Regions from separate parts of the Paenibacillus sp. T2-29 genome, predicted to be linked through region 2. Evidence: riboswitches for the same ligand, from Rfam matches in the RefSeq annotation. Region 2 holds a riboswitch; each other region holds the start of a gene.
What was found. A riboswitch is a leader RNA that binds a small molecule or an ion and turns the genes downstream of it on or off. The one in region 2 is predicted to bind glycine.

Region 1 (4,287 bases), on a different contig from region 2:
TTTTTCTTATTAGGATACAAAGAATTCATATAGGTTCGGGTTTCTGCAACGACAATGCCTGACAAGCCGAGCAGTGCAATCAGGTTTGGAAAAGCCATCATTGCGTTAAAAATATCTGCCAGCAGCCAAATCGCATCCAATTTAATGAACGCGCCCCCGCCAACCAGTACAATGAACAGATAACGATAAGGCTTGATCCACTTGACCCCAAGCAAGTATTCAACACAGCGTTCTCCGTAATAGTTCCAGCCGAGCATGGTGGTGAATGCGAACATAATCAGGATGATGGTGAGCAGTTCTGCTCCCAGCGGAAATGCACTGGAAAATGCTTGCTGAGTCATCAAACCTGCATCGGTAGGCCCGCTCCACACCCCGCTGACCAGTAGCGTCAACCCGGTCATCACACAAATAACCATCGTATCAATAAACACACCCGTCATGGAAATCAGCCCTTGTTCCGCAGGCCATTTGGTTTTGGCAGCTGCGGCTGCAATCGGTGCGCTTCCCAATCCAGCCTCATTGGCAAAAATACCTCTGGCTACCCCGCTACGCATGGCCAGCATAATCGTAGCTCCTGCAAATCCACCCGTTGCCGATGTAGTTGAAAATGCCGAATGAAGCACAAGCGCGATTGCGGCAGGAAGCTGGTCAGCAAACCGAATCAGTACAATAATACAAATCAGTACGTACAAGCCTGTTTTAAAAGGAACGACCTTCGTCGATACCTTGGCAATGCTTTTGAGTCCTCCAATGGTGACAAGAGCTGTAAGGACAGCAATAGTCAGTGCCGTTACAATCGGCGGAACGCCAAAACTGTTTTCAGTGGAAGATACAATCGCCTTGACCTGAGGAAATGTTCCGATCCCGAACAACGCTACCAGCATCCCCGAGAAAGCAAACAGCATCGCCAACGGTTTAAAGCGGCGTCCCAGGCCTTTTTCAATATAATACATCGGGCCGCCGGAGAATTGTCCATTCCGATCCTTCACCCGGTATTTTACCGCAAGTACACCTTCCGCGTATTTCGTCGCCATCCCAAAGAAGGCTGCAACGACCATCCAGAACAAGGCACCCGGCCCGCCCAGCTTAATGGCTGTCGCTACGCCGACAATACTTCCTGTACCAACGGTAGCCGCCAGCGCCGTACTCAAAGCCGCAAAGCTGCTTACATCCCCGCTGCCTTCATTCGGGGCCTTACCGATGAGCTTGATCGCCAGAGGCAGGCGGAATACCTGCAACATTTTTAGACGTATGGTCAGCCATAACCCCGTTCCCATGACAAGGACGATGAGAGGCGCCCCCCATATCCAACTGCTAATCGTTTCTAACACATGTACCAAATTCATTTCAACCCGCTCCTCCAGCATATTAGAAAACAAAAAAGAGTCAAATCCGTTGATTCGACTCCTGAAGAGGTTAAAGGCACGAAAAATAAACCATCTGGTGCAGGATTCTACCTCTAAAAAGCTCATAAAAGCCTAGGGCACTCCCTGTCACAGGTTATTCGCGTCTCTGTCCTTTTGCCTGAGAGTTTAAGCAGATGATAATCTGCGGTGCACCTTCGGCGCCCAATTAAGGGTCTCTCCAGAGTTCTGTCCGTTTACGGTCCCTGCTTGTTGCTGTAAATCAGCTTAAGCACCTGAGAGTTTTGCCCCTTCGGTCGGAACTTTCGTTCCATCTCCCGCAAACATCAACCAGACATATGAAATTTTTATTTATTATACAGAAAACTTTCAGCGTATTACAAGTGAAAAATTTGTGAAGCCCTCTGACAAATCAATAGGGTGTCTATACAAAAAGCGGGTACAGCAGATTGCATCCTAAGGATTTTCTCTGCTGTACCCGCCCAAAACGATATAGAATTACAATTCTTCACCATTGGTTGCTATCACATTTTTATACCAGTTAAATGAGTCCTTTTTGGAGCGTTGGAGCGTTCCGTTACCGTCATCATCCAAATCAACGTAAATAAATCCGTAGCGCTTGGACATTTCGGAAGTAGACATGCTCACAAGGTCGATAGGACCCCAGCTGGTGTAACCAATCAGATCAACACCGTCAGCAATGGCTTCCTTCATTTGGGCAATATGCTGACGCAAGTAATCAATGCGATACGTGTCATGCACAGAGCCGTCCTCTTCTACCTTATCGTACGCACCCAGGCCATTTTCCACGATGAACAGCGGCTTTTGGTAACGGTCATAAAACGTATTTAGTGTAACACGCAGGCCGATCGGATCAATCTGCCATCCCCAATCGGAGGACTGCAAATACGGATTTTTCACACCGCCAATCAGGTTCCCTGCTGCCTTTTCTCCTTCTGGACCTGCCGATACGGTCAAGGTCATGTAGTAGCTAAATGAGATAAAATCAACCGTATTATTTTTCAAAATTTCAGCATCACCGGGTTCTGTCTGGATCACAATATTATTTTCTTCAAAATAGCGGTTCATATAGTTGGGATACTCCCCACGAGCATGCACATCCGTAAAGAACAGGTTCATTTGATTTTCATGCTGTGCTTTCAGAATATCCTCTGGGTTACACGTATGTGGGTAGCTTTCAATGCGAGCCAGCATACAGCCGATCTGAGCACCCGGAATGATCTCATGTCCCCGTTTGGTCGCCAGTGCACTTGCTACAAATTGATGGTGCAATGCTTGATATATCGCTTGTTGTTTGTTTTCTACACGGTCAATAACCACACCGCCGCCTGTAAACGGACTCATAGTCATGACATTGATTTCGTTAAAGGTCAGCCAGTATTTTACTTTATCCTTATAACGTGTAAATACCGTTTCGGCATATTTTACGTAATGATCTACGACTTCGCGTCCCAACCAGCCATTATACTTCTGTGTCAGACCTAGCGGTGTTTCATAATGTGACAATGTTACCAACGGCTCAATACCATACTTGCGCAGCTCATCGAATACTTTGTCATAAAATTGCAATCCTGCTTCATTCGGCTCGGCATCATATCCATTCGGGAAAATCCGCGACCAGTGGATGGACATCCGGAATACTTTAAAGCCCATTTCTGCAAACAAAGCAATATCTTCTTTGTAGCGGTGGTAGAAGTCCACACCTTCACGCTTTGGAAAACGGGCGTTTACCTTTCCTGCCAAGATGTCCTCCAGTCGTTCAGACGAAATTTCTATAGCATGATCGTTTTTACGTTCTGCCTTAGGTACATAGGCTATCATGTCTGCGCTGGACAGGCCTTTTCCATCTACGTCAAAAGCACCTTCCAATTGGTTGGCTGCAGTTGCCCCGCCCCATAGGAAGTTTTGCGGGAATCCTTTTAGCGTCTTCGTCATGGTATGAAAACCTCTTTTCTTATCTAATGTTTTCACTCTAGTCAATAACCATCAGGTGCTGCAATGCGAATCAATAACTAACGGTAACCGTTATCCTTTGAAATGCACCGATAGATGCTTTAAAATAGACGTAATGCCCTCATAAACATCCTAATTGTTGTAACGCGTTTCATGTCAAGTATTTTTTCTTAGGTGAGGAGAAGCATCATGTCGAATCTTGATCAAATTGCAAAACTGGCGGGCTTTTCCAAAGCTACGGTATCCAGAGTGTTAAATCAGTCCCCCCATGTAAGCCACGAAACCAGAACTAAAATTTTAAAAATCATGCAGGAATTGGATTATGTTCCTAATCGGAATGCGATTTCTTTATCCAAGGGCCAAACGCTTCAGATTGGTATCATCACATCAACTATTAATGAAATTGTTCTGGCATTTCTGGACAGCTTTGTAGAAATCGCAGGACAATATGAATTTCAAACCATTATTTATACTTCGGGAGAAGACAAAAAGAAAGAGCTTCAAGCTTTCGAGGATTTAAAAAGAAAAAGAGTCGATGCGCTGGTCATCATTTCCTGCGTGAATGACACTGATTTTTTGAGTACTTATTGCAAATATGGACCGATCGTGGCATGGCAACGAATGGAGCATACCGATATTCGCTCCGTCGCAATGGATCAGTATGAAGGATATATGTTAGCGCTCAAACATTTGATACAAAAAGGTTATACACGTATAGCCAATGCTTTTGGTCGTCCGAGCAGCATCAATACTCACAGCAGACAACGAGCTTATGAGCAGATCATGAGTGAACACAATCTGCCAGTGTTGCAGCACTGGAACTATTCTTCTATTTATAACATTCGTGACGGCGAACAAGTTGTGCGCAATTTATTACAGCATCGTGAGGAATTTCCGGAGGCTATTTTGTGTGCTAACGATTATGTAGCAGTGGGCATTCTCTGCGAAG
Region 2 (4,287 bases):
ATTACCGCAACCTATAACGGCAAAAAACTGACGATAAACGTACAAGTGGGCCTTGTAGACCGTTTGGAAACAGACTCGCGCGTAATTGCACTCGGTGCTCAGGAAACGAAGCAGCTGAAAGTATCAGGCGTTAAGAGTGGCGGTACAAAAACAGACGTAACCAAGGACGCCACTTGGACTACTAGCAATGTAAAAGTAGTTGAAGTTAGCGAAGGTTTGATCAAAGCTAATGCTAGCGGTAAGGCAACGATCACTGCTTCATATGGCAAGCAAACCATTACATTTACGGTAGAAGTAGACGTAGCGCAAAAGATTGAAGCGGATGCCATTGCGTTATCACTGAAATCCGGGGATCAAAAAACGATTGCGATTGTGGTTAAATCCAGTGATGGTAAAGAAAAGGATGTTACAACTCAAGCTGAATGGAAAACGTCCAATTATAAGGTAGCCACCGTCAAAAAGGGTCAGGTTACCGCGGTCAGCTACGGTAAAGCTAACATTCAGGCGAAGTTCGGCGGTAAGGTGATCAGCGTGCCTGTTGATGTTGATACGCTTAAATATCTGCAAACGGACGAAGTCGCCTTGACTTTGAAGGCAGGGCAGCTGGCTAAGGTTACGGCTACAGCCACGTATAAGGATGAGTCGGAGAAGGATGTTTCCAAGCCGGCTGTCTGGTCCTCATCCAGAATTATCGTTGCGACCGTCAAAGACGGTAACATTAAAGCACAGGGTAAGGGCAAAGCTGTAATTACAGTAAAATATGCTGGTAAAATGACGAAGGTACAGGTAACCGTTCAGTAATCTGTAACCGACTGAAAAGAAAAAGAGCAAGCATACGTCTAGGGACGGCATGCTTGCTCTTTTATTTTTAAGGGACGTACTCGCTTCTTAATACAGAGGAGGTTACCCCAATTATGGCTTATCCTTTTTGACCGATGTGTTGCGAGTAAGGGATTCGGTCAAACGCTTGCCAGTGGGGGTCTGGGCCAAGCCGCCTTTGGCGGTCTCGCGGTGCTTTGACGGCATTGCGCTGCCGACTTCAAGCATCACGTCAATGACTTCGTCAGACGGAATGGCGCTGCGCACACCCGCCAAAGCCATATCCGCTGCGGCAAGTGCGGTCACGGCTCCCAGCCCGTTGCGCACGATACACGGAATCTCGACGAGTCCGGCGACGGGGTCGCATATTAGGCCGAGCGTGTTCTTGAGCGCTAGGCCTACGGCGTGAACAGCCTGCTCAGGTGTGCCACCGCGTAGCTCGACCATAGCGCCAGCGGCCATCCCGATGGCTGAACCAATCTCAGCCTGACAGCCTCCCTCCGCGCCGGAAATGAAGGAATTGTTGGCGATGACGTAGCCAATGGCTCCGGCTGAGAACAAGCCGTGCACCATATGCTCATCATCCCAGCCGAACCGCTCCTGCGCACTAATGAACACACCGGGGATGACTCCGCATGAACCTGCAGTGGGCGTGGCGACAATGCGCCCCATGGACGCATTAACCTCCGACACGGAGAGCGCATAAGCCATGGCGAGCGCGGAGGCATCGCCGGAGCAGGTTTCCCCTGTCCGCAGATATTCGGCTAAGCGCTTGCCGTCGCCGCCCGTTAATCCACTGCGGGATACGGTGTCTTGCGTCTGACCACGATGAACAGCCTCTTTCATGACTTCATAATAATCAGACATTTGGCGGAAGATTTCTTCTTCCGTTGTATTCGTCTCTTGTACCTGCTCTTGAATCATCAGGCGGCCAATCGTGGTGGATTCCTCAGCGCATATAGCGCTGATTTCATGCAGATGGCTAAATCGCATCAGATTCAGCTCCTTTTTTCAAATTAATCATTTTAATTTCGTACATATGTGGTAAGGATTGTAGTTTTGCGATTAATTCAGCCGTAGGAGGACTGTCCGTTTCGATAGCTGTAAGTGCTTCTCCATCCCGACCTTTGCGATCCACGTGCATATAGGCAATGTTAATGTCAGCAGCGCCGAGCGCTGAAGTCACCGCACCTAATGTACCGGGCTTATCCGAGTGAAGAAGCACCAACGTAGACAGCTCTCCGGTCAGGTTGACTCGGAATTCGTTGAGCTGCTGGACATGGATGCTGCCACCGCCGATGGAGGAACCCAGCAGTGTACGCTGATCCTCACCCTTCCACAGCTCAAAACGGACGGTGTTCGGATGGGGGGCGGGTAGTCCGCTGACGGCAAATTCCACGATCATCCCGGCCTGCTCCGCCCATTGCTCGGCATCTGGAATTCGGTGGTCGTCTGTATCGTAATTGAGCAGTCCTGCGATGAGCGCCAGGTCTGTACCGTGTCCTTTGTATGTGTCGGCGAAGGAGCCGTACAGTGTCATGCGGGCACGGTCAGGCTGCGTCCCGAGCCAGTGACGGGCAACGCGTGCAAGCCGCACCGCGCCTGCAGTGTGTGAACTGGAAGGTCCGGTCATGGCCGGACCGATAATGGAAAATACATCTTTGAAACGCATGGTGTGGCCCCCTGTATGTTCTAGTACCATAGTATATGGTATTTCCGCGTTTTTGCGCGGCTATGACGGTTCCTAATGCTGACGTACAATGTGAGCGCAAAAAAGGACAGGATAAGGAAGTTTCCCTTATCTCTGTCCTCGTTACCTGAGAGTTTCGTGCGGTGTCCTTACCGCCTTACCCCTTGGGTGGCTTGCGCTCTCTCCAGAGTTGCGTCAGATGACGATACATGGACCTGAGAGATTATCCGCCAGCCGGGTGTTGGCGTCTTGCTCCTTCGGTGCCGCCAGCGTGTAAGCCCCTGGACAGACTCTCCCGTCATCTTCATTCGCGTATACCGTTCTACATATCTTTCTTAGCGTAATGTATGCTGTGCTCGGTGTCAATCGCAGGGTTCAATTTTTACATAAACAAGCGAGTTTCCGATAAATAAGAATAAAATTTACATAATTATGGATGAAATCAGGAAGGAATTAGAAGATTGATAGCTAATCTGATAGAGGACAATTACATTTATGAAATTATAGGAGGGATATTGACGTATGGTAAAAGGCTTGCGGTTCACAGGTTCACGCTTGAAAGGGGTGCTGCATCTGGCAGCGATCGTATCGCTGCTGATCGGGATCTTCGTTCCATTCGGTCAGGTCAAAGCGGAGGGAGCACTGACAGTAGCCGAGGCACTCCAGCGCCAAGGCAGTGGAGGCACAGTGACGGTGGAAGGTTACATCGTCGGACATGCTACCGGATCGAAAACGGCTAATTTTTCTTCTCCGTTTGCGAATGATTTTAACGTACTGATTGCCGACCAGGCCAATGAACGAAGCACGTCTAATCTATTGGATGTACAGCTGACATCAGCGTACAGAGGGCAATTTGGGCTAACAGGCCATCCTGAGCTGATTGGCAGCAAAATCCGTGTGACGGGTACACTTGGCACCTACAATAATTTTGGTGGAGTGAAAAGTCCAAGCACTGTTGAACTGGTGAACGGAAGCGAGCCGGGGGAACCAGGTGAACCTGGCGAACCTGAACCTGGAAACCCGGGTCAACCCGGTACTACACTGCCGGATGGCAAAGGCAAAAAGGTGCTGTTCGATAATACACACGCACAGACGGCTGGGGCAGCAGATTGGGTCATTGAAGGCGCCTTCTCCGACTTTGCCAATGGATTGCGTAATGTAGGTTTTACAGTGGACCAACTGAACCGTCCCATTCCTTTTACTTATGGAGAACAGGCCATAACCTATGATAAGCTGCGCCAATATGATGTGTTCATCATCGGTGAGGCGAATGTTGCCTTTAAGGCATCCGAGCAGGCTGCCCTGCTGCAATATGTGAATAACGGGGGAAGTGTCTTCTTCATCTCCGACCACTATAATGCGGACCGTAACAAAAACCGTTGGGATTCCTCTGAGGTTATGAATGGCTACCGTCGTGGAGCCTATACTAATCCGGCCAAAGGGATGACTACAGAAGAAGCAGCATCACCGGCGATGCAGGGGTTAACTAGCTCCGATTGGCTGGCAACCAACTTTGGTGTTCGTTTCCGTTATAATGCGCTTGGCGACGTGAATGCTACGGACATTGTAACCGCAGATCAATCCTTTGGCATTACCAAGGGTGTACGCTCGATTGCCATGCATGCGGGATCTACGCTGGCTATTATTGATCCTACCAAAGCCAAAGGAATTGCCTATATCCCTACAGGTACGAAAAAATGGGGTAATGCTGTAGACCAAGGTGTCTATAACGGTGGAGGCCGTGCGGAAGGGCCTTATGCTGCGATCTCCAAGGTGGG
Region 3 (4,287 bases), on a different contig from region 2:
TACCAGTTTTGAGTAATACTGCGGCAACCGCAAAGGATACGACCGCAGCTGCGATCACACCGCTCAGCATCGGCAAATATCCGCCTTTGGGTGTCATCAGGAAGTAAGCAATGATACTGCCTGGTGAAGGAGCAGCAACCAGTCCGGCATCTGTCAACATAAAACAGAAGGTTCCAACAACGCCCCCTGCTATAGCAGCGAGAATCAGAATCGGCTTCATCAAAATATAAGGGAAATAAATTTCATGAATCCCGCCGAAAAAATGAATAATGACTGCACCAGGAGCAGACGACTTCGCAGAGCCTTTACCGAACAGGCAATAGGCCAGCAAAATACCGAGTCCCGGGCCAGGATTGGATTCAAGCATGAACAAAACGGATTTTCCTGTTCTTGCAGCTTCCTCCAGCGCAATCGGACTCAATACTCCATGATTCAGTGCGTTGTTGAGAAATAATACTTTTCCGGGCTCAATAATGAGATTGACAAGCGGCAGTAGCCCTGCGTTCACGAGGAACTGTACCCCTGTCGACAACACTTGACTGATGGTTTGCACGACCGGGCCGATCGCCACATGCGCTAGTAATGCTAGAATGGCACCGATAATCCCAGCCGAGAAATTATTGACCAGCATTTCAAAACCTGATTTGACTTTGCCCTCAATGGCCTTATCGAACTTCTTCAATATCCATGCAGCCAGCGGACCAGCTACCATCGCGCCCAGGAACATCGGGATATCGGCCCCCACAATGACCCCCATCGTCATAATGGCACCGATCACACCTCCACGCTGTCCGTGAATCATCGTGCCTCCCGTGTAACCGATCAGCAGTGGCAGCAAATAATTTTTCATCGGATCAACCAGTTGTGCAAAACCCTCATTCGGGAACCACCCGGTCGGAATAAAAAGGGCCGTAATTAATCCCCATGCGATAAAGGCTCCCATATTGGGCATAACCATACCGCTGAGAAAGCGGCCAAAACGCTGTACGGCGACACGAGCGCCACCGTTTGAACTGGACTTTGTGTCCACTGTGCTCATATTCATATCCTCCTTGTGAGTAAATAGCATCACTACCTTTTCTTAAAATTCATACTAAATGACAGCGCTATCTTCATCAACGAAATGAAAACGTACTTTCGTCATGAACGTTGATGACAACATTTAAATTTAAAGTAACGACAAGGCATTATACCTGCATAATTCTTCTTAATATGGCCGATAACAATAGAAATTAGTCGAAAAAACACTGTTGTAAATCTACACAATTTTATAGTGATGCTCTCTTCTAAGTCTGAGCAAACAACGTAAATACGTCTTCTAAAAGACAACAAAAAATAGCCGCTATGTCAGGTCATAGCGACTATTTTATACAAAAACTGAGCGGACTAACGATGCTCTTATTTAATTCAATATCCATATAAAAAATCAGAATAAAGCGCTATTATTTCATGCTGTATTGCTCATTATTGCTCATCCGAAATCAACTGCTCGTACTGCTCCGCAGACAGCAACTTGCCCAGAGCTTCCTCGACACCATTGCTCATCTCTACTTCGATCATCCAACCCTCTTCATAGGGTGATTCATTCACCAGCTCAGGTGTACTTTCCAGAGCTTCATTTACTTTCAAAACGGTTCCCGTCACCGGAGCAAAAAGATCGGATACGGTCTTCACCGATTCAATTGTACCAATCTCCGTCCCCTGTCCAATCGTTGTTCCCGCCCCAGGTAATTCCACAAAAACAATATCACCCAATTGATGCTGTGCAAAGTCTGTAATGCCGATCCGCAACGTCCCATCCACTGTGCGCTGAACCCACTCATGTTCGTCTGTATACCAAAGTTGCTGTTTCACTTCACTCATCCTGCTTCGCCTCACTTCCACATGAATAAAATGCTTTTGATCACCTGTATTAGACAAGTTAAGATTATGACAACAAGAACATCCATGTCAATAATACTAACAAAAATACTTCATACCAACCTATATAGCATAGTCTATCAAAAATAATAACTTGTAACAAACGCTTACATATCCTTATTTATACATTAAATGTTTTTCATATTGTTTCATATGACATTTTTATTGACATTTTGAATGAATTTGCGTATTAATGGGTTATAGTAATTGCTTTTGAAAATACCTCGACAACTGCAAACGCGGATGAACGCGGAGGGAGAGACTACCAAAAATATTCGCATCGCTGTTGTCGTTTGTGAGACAGTTGGGCACGCGAATCGGATCAAGTTGTTATCTGCAAAACCGGGTAACATACCGTTGATCCAAAAGGTAGCGCCGAAGGAGTAAACTTGCATTGCAGGTGAATCTCTCAGGCAAAAGGACCTCTGCCGGACGCATCTCTGGAGAGCATCCGTGAAAAGAGCGGATCACCCAAGGGGAAACCTGGTTCACACCGGGGTAACTTTCTGGTATCAAGGACAGAGCTGAAAGAAGAGTATGGACTGCCGTCTATACGTTTCTTTTAGCCTGTCTTTTTTGTTTAGCCGATTACACTGGATAGGAGTGAAAAAATGTCTAATTTGCGAAGAACACCACTATATTCGTCCTACGGGATGCAGCCCGGGGTTCGTTGTATTGACTTTGGCGGGTGGGAACTCCCCGTTCAGTTTAGCGGCATTCAAAAGGAGCATGAGGCCGTCCGACAACGTGCAGGTTTATTCGATGTATCGCATATGGGCGAGTTCTTGGTTGAAGGCAAAGAAGCTGAGGCTTTTTTGCAACAGGTAACTACGAATGATGTCAGCCAGTTGGAACCGGGCCAAGCACAATATTCACTCCTGTGTTACCCCGATGGAGGCGTAGTGGATGACTTGCTTGTATATTGCAAAGGACCAGAGCGCTACATGCTCGTTGTGAATGCCTCCAACATCGACAAAGATTGGGATTGGCTCATACGCCACGTACCAGCATCGGTTCATCTGGAGAATGTGTCTGATGCGATAGCATTGCTGGCATTACAAGGACCGGAAGCAGCACGTATTGCCGCAGCCGTGACAGATACAGATATTACGAATCTGGTATCTTTCCGATTCCATGAGAACGTGCAATTGTTCGGAGCAAAAGCACTTGTCTCGCGAACTGGATATACCGGCGAAGACGGTTTTGAATTTTATATCCCTGCTGAGGAAGCACCCGCCGTGTGGGATGGTTTGCTTCGTTGCGGTGGATCGTATGGACTGATTCCCGCTGGACTTGGTGCTCGCGATACGCTGCGCTTCGAGGCACGGCTACCGTTGTACGGACAGGAGTTATCTGCCACAATTTCACCGCTTGAGGCTGGGTTAGGTTTCTTCGTCAAGCTGAATAAAGGAGATTTTATCGGCAGGGAAGCACTGCAACGTCAAAAAGAACAAGGAATTCCTCGCAAGTTAATCGGGCTGGAAATGATTGACCGCGGTATCCCGCGCGCTCATTATCCAGTGTTCGCTGAAGGTCAACACATCGGTGAGGTCACAACGGGTACTCAATCGCCCACCTTGAAGCGTAATCTGGGGCTGGCCCTGGTGGACAGTCGTTTTAGCACCCTATCGACACCGCTGGAGGTCGAAATTCGTGGTAAACGCCTGCGTGCGGAAGTGGTCCCAGCCCCCTTTTATAAACGGCTACGCTGATCTTAATCCTCTTCATTCTAAAAAAGCGATCATGTCAGATGTAAAATTCTGGATTTTCCAATTACGACTATGTATTAGCTAATTTACTATCTAAATTTTGCTTTTCGAAAGGAGCCAGAACCTATGAAGCAACATCGCTATCTCCCCATGACCGAACAAGACCAAACTGAAATGCTGCGTGTGGTGGGCGTATCATCCATTGATGATTTATTCAGTGACATTCCAGAGGCTATTCGATACCAAGGGGAACTCCCTCTTTCCTCTCGGCTCGACGAAAGAGCCTTAACCCGCCACATGACCGAGCTGGCCGGACGAAACGCCAATACAGATACCCATGCTAGCTTTCTTGGTGCAGGTATTTATGATCATCATATTCCATCCGTTATCCAACACATCACCTCACGTTCCGAATTTTACACAGCCTACACCCCCTATCAGCCGGAAGTAAGCCAGGGCGAGCTGCAAGCCATTTTTGAATTCCAGTCGTATATTTGCGAATTGACAGGTATGGCGGTAGCTAATGCCAGCATGTACGATGGGGCTACAGCTCTGGCGGAAGCGGGCTCATTGGCCGCTTCCGCCACGCGTCGTAAACAGCTTATCGTATCAAGGTCTGTCCATCCAGAGGCACGTCAGGTATTGGCAGCCTATGCAC

Region 1: another riboswitch for glycine. It lies ahead of ACU1JV_RS18520 (alanine/glycine:cation symporter family protein); the one in region 2 lies ahead of sdaAB (L-serine ammonia-lyase, iron-sulfur-dependent subunit beta).
Region 3: another riboswitch for glycine. It lies ahead of gcvT (glycine cleavage system aminomethyltransferase GcvT); the one in region 2 lies ahead of sdaAB (L-serine ammonia-lyase, iron-sulfur-dependent subunit beta).

What each region holds. Positions count from the first base shown of each region.
Region 1 is NZ_JBREVE010000006.1:285,263-289,549, reverse strand. Features, by position in the region: gene ACU1JV_RS18520 (alanine/glycine:cation symporter family protein) at 1-1,346, opposite strand, end outside; glycine riboswitch at 1,503-1,598, opposite strand; glycine riboswitch at 1,610-1,694, opposite strand; gene ACU1JV_RS18515 (glycoside hydrolase family 1 protein) at 1,863-3,320, opposite strand; gene ACU1JV_RS18510 (LacI family DNA-binding transcriptional regulator) at 3,528-4,287, shown strand, end outside.
Region 2 is NZ_JBREVE010000014.1:92,522-96,808, reverse strand. Features, by position in the region: gene ACU1JV_RS25785 (Ig-like domain-containing protein) at 1-801, shown strand, start outside; gene sdaAA (L-serine ammonia-lyase, iron-sulfur-dependent, subunit alpha) at 913-1,812, opposite strand; gene sdaAB (L-serine ammonia-lyase, iron-sulfur-dependent subunit beta) at 1,802-2,491, opposite strand; glycine riboswitch at 2,703-2,817, opposite strand; gene ACU1JV_RS25770 (DUF6359 domain-containing protein) at 3,032-4,287, shown strand, end outside.
Region 3 is NZ_JBREVE010000011.1:107,667-111,953, forward strand. Features, by position in the region: gene ACU1JV_RS23595 (PTS mannitol transporter subunit IICB) at 1-1,039, opposite strand, end outside; gene gcvH (glycine cleavage system protein GcvH) at 1,465-1,863, opposite strand; glycine riboswitch at 2,256-2,355, shown strand; glycine riboswitch at 2,356-2,452, shown strand; gene gcvT (glycine cleavage system aminomethyltransferase GcvT) at 2,532-3,632, shown strand; gene gcvPA (aminomethyl-transferring glycine dehydrogenase subunit GcvPA) at 3,756-4,287, shown strand, end outside.